2 linked regions of the Spartinivicinus poritis genome follow. The protein of the gene in region 2 interacts with the protein of the main gene of each other region in a pairwise test. Links are inferred from orthologs where the notes say so. Each region holds a gene or a part of one and is shown on either strand. Other genes may lie near its edges.

The links. The genes of interacting proteins can lie anywhere in the genome.
Region 1: the proteins of ORQ98_RS12415 (region 2) and dnaA interact in binary tests that used the Escherichia coli proteins (3 or more experiments, as listed by UniProt). The link is inferred for Spartinivicinus poritis from one-to-one orthologs.

What each region holds. Positions count from the first base shown.
Region 1 is NZ_JAPMOU010000024.1:6,988-10,022, reverse strand. The notes cover bases 145-3,035. They hold dnaA (chromosomal replication initiator protein DnaA), read right to left. Parts: upstream 2,416-3,035; coding sequence 874-2,415; downstream 145-873. Other genes in these bases: dnaN (DNA polymerase III subunit beta), read right to left, coding at 145-822. Outside these bases: more of dnaN, read right to left, coding at 1-144. UniProt on the Escherichia coli protein: Plays an essential in the initiation and regulation of chromosomal replication. Binds in an ATP-dependent fashion to the origin of replication (oriC) to initiate formation of the DNA replication initiation complex once per cell cycle.
Region 2 is NZ_JAPMOU010000014.1:31,734-36,388, reverse strand. The notes cover bases 798-3,789. They hold ORQ98_RS12415 (phosphoheptose isomerase), read left to right. Parts: upstream 798-1,992; coding sequence 1,993-2,586; downstream 2,587-3,789. Other genes in these bases: ORQ98_RS12405 (ClpXP protease specificity-enhancing factor), read right to left, coding at 3,386-3,789; ORQ98_RS12410 (BON domain-containing protein), read left to right, coding at 2,583-3,161; ORQ98_RS12420 (YraN family protein), read left to right, coding at 1,445-1,822; ORQ98_RS12425 (penicillin-binding protein activator), read left to right, coding at 798-1,464. In the rest of the region: more of ORQ98_RS12425, read left to right, coding at 1-797; more of ORQ98_RS12405, read right to left, coding at 3,790-3,799; ORQ98_RS12400 (glutathione S-transferase N-terminal domain-containing protein), read right to left, coding at 3,926-4,558. UniProt on the Escherichia coli protein: Required for the timely initiation of chromosomal replication via direct interactions with the DnaA initiator protein.

The DNA.
Region 1 (3,035 bases), on a different replicon or contig from region 2:
TAAAATTGCAGCACGGTTTAAAGACTGACGCAGTACTTGACGCTCTCCAACTAAAATTTTATCTCCACCCTTAGGAAGAACACGCTTATAATCAGGAAACTTGCCATCCACTAATTTTGAAGTAAATGAAAAGTCACCTGTATGAGCACGAATATGATTATTACTTAAAACAATGTTGACTGGCTCATCACCACCCGTCAGTAACCGTGCCATTTCTAAAATACCTTTACGTGGCACAATTACTTGCTGTAAATCAGCATTATTAATATCTGCCTCAACCGTACACATTGCTAGACGATGACCATCAGTAGCAACACCACGTAACTCACCTGGGCGCAGCTCTAGTAACATGCCATTTAAATAGTAACGAACATCCTGCTGTGCCATAGCGAATGCAGTACGATCAATTAAGCGACGAAGTTTTGCCTGAGAAACTGAAAATGAATGAGCACTCTCTCCTTCTTCTATATTAGGAAACTCAGTAGCAGGCAATGATGATAAAGTGAAGCGACTACGACCTGCACGAACTAAAACGCGTTGATCGTCCTGTTTAACTTCAATTTCTACTTCATCAGGCAGTGACTTACAAATATCCATTAGCTTACGAGCAGGAACAGTGATCTCTCCTGGTTGAGCTGATGACTCAAGTGGAACTCGACCAATGAACTCTACTTCCAAGTCAGTTCCTGTTAAAGATAACTGATTGTCTTCAACTACTAACAACACATTAGACAAAACCGGAAACGTATGCTTTCGCTCCACTACACCAGCTACTATTTGTAAAGGCCTAAGCAAAGCTTCCCGGGTAATAGTAAATTTCATCATTTCCTTCTCATACAAAAGTCGTCAACAGGAAAACCACTGTAATAATTTCTAAGTCGTTAATGACCGGAGCAAATTTTTGTAATCTTCTCTAATTTCTGAATCGGTTTCAGTCAGCTCTTTCACTTTACGGCAAGCATGCAAAACAGTCGTATGATCTCGCCCACCAAATGCATCACCTATTTCAGGTAATGAGTGATTGGTTAATTCTTTTGATAAAGCCATCGCCACCTGTCTTGGTCTAGCAACAGAACGGCTTCTCCGCTTGGATAAAATATCAGCAATCTTTATTTTATAGTACTCAGCAACCATTCGTTGGATATTATCAATACTGACCTGCTTATCTTGAAGTGCCAACAAATCTTTGAGGGACTCACGAATCAAGTCGATAGTAATTGGTCTGCCCAAAAAGTTAGCATGAGCAATTACCCGTTTTAGAGCACCCTCTAGCTCACGTACATTAGAACGCACTCGTTGTGCAATGAAAAAAGCAGACTCATGGGGTAAATCAATTTTCGCTTGCTCTGCTTTTTTCATTAAAATAGCTACCCGAGTTTCTAGCTCTGGAGGTTCAACAGCAACCGTCAAGCCCCAACCAAAACGAGACTTTAAGCGCTCTTCTAAGCCATTAATTTCTTTTGGATAGCGATCACAAGTAAGGATCATTTGCTGACCACCCTCCAAGAGAGCATTGAAAGTATGAAAAAACTCTTCTTGTGAACGCTCTTTACCAGCAAAAAACTGAATATCATCAATTAATAGTGCATCAACTGAACGATAGTATCGCTTAAAATCATTGATTGCGTTTAGCTGTAAGGCTTTCACCATATCAGCAACAAATCGTTCAGAATGCAGATAAATGACTTTAGCATGACTATTTTGTTTAACTAAAAAGTTACCAACTGAGTGCATCAAGTGAGTTTTACCTAAACCAACTCCACCATATAGAAATAGCGGGTTGTATGCAGCTCCTGGATTTTCTGCCACTTGCCTTGCTGCTGCTAAAGCAAGTTGGTTTGACTTGCCCTCTACAAAGCTATCAAAAGTAAAATCTACATTAAGTGAACTATTGTGTTTTAGTCCACCTTCAACATCAACCTGTCTCGACACAGGCGCTGGTTTACTACGACTAGTTGTATCAGTCAGTTCAGCTAATACATCCAGTTGAGTAGGCTCTGTTTCTGCAGGTATATTTTCATTTTGGCTCTCATTATTACCATTACTGGTCAATGGATTTACAAAACTACTAACATTATCTTTTGTTATTGGCTGATTATTGGATCGAGCTTTAGAGACCAATTGATTAGCAGCTTGATTTTGTTGGCGAGCACCTGCTAAAAAACTAGGCTTACGCACAGCTACTTCTAGCATAACTAAAAAAGGCATGCCTTCAGCTAGCTCGCTTAGAATCTCTTCAATTCTGACTAAGTATTTTTCCTTAACCCAGTCTTTTACAAACCGGTTGGGAGCAAACATTGTCAGTTCATTGCCCTCAAGTTCAACCTTGAGTGGTCTTATCCAAGTATTGAACTGCTGAGAAGGCAACTCATCCTGTAATATTTCAAGACATCGTTGCCAGACTGTGAGCGACACTAATCTCTCCCCTTATCAATGTGTCAACAGGCGACAAATGAATACACAACGGTTCATTCTATATCTTCTTAGTAAAGTTATCCACATCAATCTTTGAGTTAAAAAATGTCTCTTCTGGATAAAAAAAATCTATACTAATCAGTAAATTACAAACTTAGAAACAAGATGATAACAAGTTGTTTACAAGTTTATTAACAGAAAATTTTTGTTGTGAATAAGTTGTTAGTGGATAATAGGATAACCCTGTGCACAACCCAGTGGTTAACTCACTGAATAACTTTATCAACAAATATTACACAAGCTTTTCATAGTTATTACACAAATAATACTCAAGATAGCCACAAACTTATCATTCTTATAATTAGCTTAAATTAAAGACTAAAACCAACTTATCCACAGAAAGTGTTGTTTATAATAATAACATCAATAACAAAACAACATTCTTTCTATAAGAAGAATATTATTTAATTAATAATGATTTGCAGACTCGAAATGAAAGAAGATGCGTAGTGAAAGAATTAAAACGTCAGTTGATGTGGACAACCTCAGTATTAATGAATAGAATTGGCGGCCCTTGCAGTCACAAGTCGTAAATTTATCAACAGCAAACAAGACTTATG
Region 2 (4,655 bases):
GTTCGTGCTCAAGCATACGAACGCAATAAAGAGTATCGCGCCGCATTAGATGAATGGCTATTAGCGCTTCCGCTATTAAACTCAGATGAAAAACATATTGCCCATAAAGCAATATGGAGAAACCTTCTCAACCTGGACCCTAACACCCTGAGTCACTTGGCTAGCCAAACAGGCGACCAAGAAACCCAGGGCTGGGTCAGTCTGGCAGCTATTGTTAAAAAGCCAGAAGATATTGATCAGCAGATTCAAGCATTTCAGCAGTGGCAGCAACAGTGGCCTAATCACCCAGCAAATCAACAAATTCCTGAAGCCATGCGTACCCTAGAACAAATTGCGGCACACCGGCCAAACAAGATTGCTTTGCTGTTACCCATGACAGGTTCATTAGGCTACGCAGGCAAAGCGATTCGCGATGGCTTTTTAGCTGCTTATTATCATGCCTTACAAAATGGCCATGTAGTACCAGAAATTAAGGTGATTAATACTAGCAAGCATTCGTCAATTGATCAGGCCGTTTCCGAGGCAACCGCCCAAGGAGCTGAGATGATTGTCGGCCCGCTGAAGAAATCACGGGTTAAGCAACTACAACAACTGTCACCAACCATTCCCACCTTAACGTTAAACTATGGTGATCGAGAAGCTAGCGCCCCTGCAAACTTCTACCAGTTTGGTTTAGCGGCAGAAGATGAAGCCAAGCAAGCTGCACAACAAGCCTGGCACGATGGCTTTCGCGCCCCTGTAATTCTTGCTCCCAAGTCAAGCTGGGGGAATCGTGTGGTGACAGCATTTGCTAACGAGTGGCAATCCTTAGGAGGCACTATTCGTGGCGAAGGACGATTTGGTGGCAGTAGTGACTACAATGGCGTCATTGGTTCTTTGCTTAGTCCTCGTGCCAGCACGTTGAGAGCCCATGAAGTGGAACAAGTGATTGGCAAGCAAATTCGCCACAACCCTAACCGTCGTGGCGATGTCGATATGGTGTTTTTAGCTGCAAACGCCAAGCAAGGCCGACAAGTGAAGCCTACCCTTGCTTATCATTATGGCGGTGATCTACCTGTTTACGCCACTGGCACTATTTTTACTGGAAACCCCAACCCCGCAAAAGACAGTGATTTAGATGGGATTATGTTCCCTTCTATGCCCTGGTTAAGCGACCACTTTGATGACCCATTAAAGTCAAAAATTATTGATACTTGGGATCGCTCAAATACTCTTTATGGGCCTTTATTTGCCCTGGGGATTGACGCCTATCGACTCTACCCTAGACTGCCTCAGCTAAAAACAGCTGAAGGTACTCGCTTATTTGGCGCATCTGGGTCACTGACATTAAACCCTTATCAACAAGTAGAGCGAACTCAACCTTGGTTTTTCTTCAAAGGCGGTAAGCCTCAACCAATGCCTGTTAACGCCTATCAACAAGAAAACAACCCTTCTGCTGTACATTATGGCTTCGGGCAAGAGTAAGCCCACTGAAACGGGCCTGCGCTATCAACACATAGCGCAGCGCCATCTAGAAGCCCAAGGGTTAAAAACCATTCAATGCAACTTCCGCTGTAAGGTCGGAGAACTTGATTTAATCATGAAAGACGGCAGCAGTGTGGTATTTGTCGAGGTTCGTTTTCGCAAGAATCAGGCCTATGGCTCTCCTGCTAGTACAGTTACCCCACATAAGCAGCATAAAATCATTAAAGCAGCCCAGTATTATTTAATGATGAAAAAGCTAAACGTACCTTGCCGATTTGACGTGGTTTCAATAACGCAAGATAGCCAGCAACAACCCCATATCGACTGGATTCCTAATGCATTTTTAGCTGATAGTTAATCCAGCATTGAAGTCCACAAGCTAACTTTACGCATGTGCCACTAGTGAATTCAGTTAAGAGAATTGATATTATAACAAGTTCCGTTGTCTATACCTTCTGCTGCACCCGTAATTAAGCCAATAATCACATCAAAGAAAAGCTGATCTGAATTATTGCAAGAGACCCTCTGATGGAAATAATTGATCACATTACCAATCATTTTTCGGAGAATATTGATGTCACTATTAAGTGCGCAGAATCACTCCCACCACTCATTGCCCACGCCAGTGAGCTGTTAGTTAACACCTTACTTCACGATGGTAAAATTATTGCCTGCGGCAATGGTGGCTCAGCAGCAGAAGCACAATATTTTGTTGCTAATTTACTTAATCGCTTTGAGCGAGAAAGACCCTCTTTACCAGCTCTCGCCCTAACAGCTGACACCGTCACGTTGACTGCTGTTGCCAGTGACTACAGTTATAATGAGGTATTCTCGAAACAGGTCAGAGCACTTGGCCAGCCAGGTGATATTTTACTCGCCCTATCTGCCAATGGTTACTCAGCAAATGTTGTACAGGCAATTCAAGCCGCCCATGACCGAGAAATGATAGTTATTGCTTTAACTGGAAAAGAAGGAGGCGATATGGCAGCCTTACTCCATGGTGATGACTTTGAAATTCGTATTCCATCACAATCGACAGCAAGAGTTCACGAACTACACCGCTTTGTTATTCACTGTTTATGCGACTTAATTGATGAGCATTTATTTGGAGGAAGCTTATGAGAGCAAGCCATGTTATCTGTTTAATCAGCCTCCTGGTCTTCATAAATGGCTGTACTCCAATATTAACAGCCACCCATGAAGGTCCAATCACTCAAAACCAAGGTAAACGTACTCTAGGCAGTATTGTTGATGATGAAACAATCGAAACCCTAGCCCAAGTCAACCTGGAAAAAGTAAACCCTGAATTTAAAAACAACCATGTTGTAGTTACCAGCTTTAATGGTGTCGTTTTATTAACTGGACAAGTAGCAAATGAAGCTCTGAAAAATCAAGCAGGACAAGAAGTCAGAAAGCTGCAAAAAGTAAAACAAGTATACAACGAGTTAGAGGTATCCAGCCCCATTTCCTATCTTGCACGTAGTAATGACAGCTGGCTCACCTCAAAAATCAAAACCAAAATGCTAGCGAATGAAAAAGTCCCGGCTTCAAGAGTTAAAGTGGTCACCGAAAATGGCGTAGTATTTTTAATGGGGCTAGTCACTCAGCAAGAAGCGAATGAAGCGGTGAATGTAGTACGTACATCTTACGGCGTACAAAAAATCGTCAAGGTTTTTGAGTATATTGATCAAGGGTAATTGCGCAATTTCCCTCTTTGTAGATAGACTGCGATAAAAGACCTCCCCCCTTTAATAAAGGGGGGTTAGGGGGGATTTAAAAGGGCTAGAGTTGTTGAGAGATCTCTGTTTTATGTATGTAAAAATCCCCCTCAATCCCCCTTTTCCAAAGGGGGAAGCTGAGTTGCGCCAAACTAAAAGAGGAAGCAGCTATAACGAAAGCCTCAGAGAGAATAGTAATCCAGCTATTTAACAACCTTCAAGCTGGGTCGTCCTGATGGTTTTCCTGGCTTAGCTGTTGGCTCTGGTGAAGTAGGAGCTGGATCAGGTGTTGGCTCTGGAGCCTCTTCAGAATCAAATACCATCCCTTGACCATTTTCTCTGGCATAAATAGCCATTACTGCATAAGTGGGTACATGTAAGTGCCTGGCAATTCCACCAAATCGGCCATTAAAGTCAATGGCATCATTACCAATAAGCAAATCACGCACTGCCGTTGGAGAAATATTAAGAACAATTTGGCCATCTTTAACATATTCCTGAGGCACTTCAACTGTCTCCACCTCAGCATTCACTAAGATGTAAGGTGTACAGTTGTTATCAACAATCCATTCATACAGTGCTCTAATAATATAAGGTCGACTACTACTCATCGACATAAGATAGTTCTCCGAACAATGGCCAGCTAAAACAAATAATACCTAAAAAGTAAAACTTAGGGATGCTCTTTAGATATAAAAAGAGGCACCAAAGTGCCTCTAACTCAATACTAAGTGCCAAATACCTTAGAGGCTTCGCATTTCTTTTTCTGCTTCAGACAGACTTTCCTTGAATGCCTCTCTGGCAAACAACCGTTCCGCGTACTTTAGTAACGGTTCTGCCTGCTTTGGTAGTTCAATACCCAACACCTGTAGCCGCCATAAAATAGGTGCGACACTACAGTCCACCAAAGTAAACTCTTCACTCATAAAGAAAGGTTTTTCAGTAAAAATAGCTGCAGTACTGGTTAAACTTTCCTTTAGCTCTTTACGTGCACGATTTGCAGCCGTTTCCTTGGTTTTTGGATTTTGGATCAGGTCTACTAAAGCACACCAGTCTTTTTGAATTCGATAAACATAGAGTCGACTTTGCGCACGGGCCACTGGGTATACTGGCAATAATGGCGGGTGCGGAAAGCGTTCATCTAAATATTCCATCATGACATTGGGTTCATAAAGCACCAAATCACGATCAAGCAAAGTCGGCAAGCTGTTATAAGGATTTAGGTCAGCCAGCTCTGCCGGTTTATTGTCTGGATCAACATCCTGAATATCAACAGCTACTCCCTTTTCTGCCAGAACAATTCTTACTCGATGGCAATAGTGATCTAAAGGGTCAGAAAAAAAAGTCATTGAGGAACGTTTGGCAACCACGCCCATTTTCACCCCCGCGTAGAGATCAATTCAAACGAAATGCACGCTTTTAAATATTTAAGAACATAATATTTAATAGCGCGCACCCCACACAAAATACTTA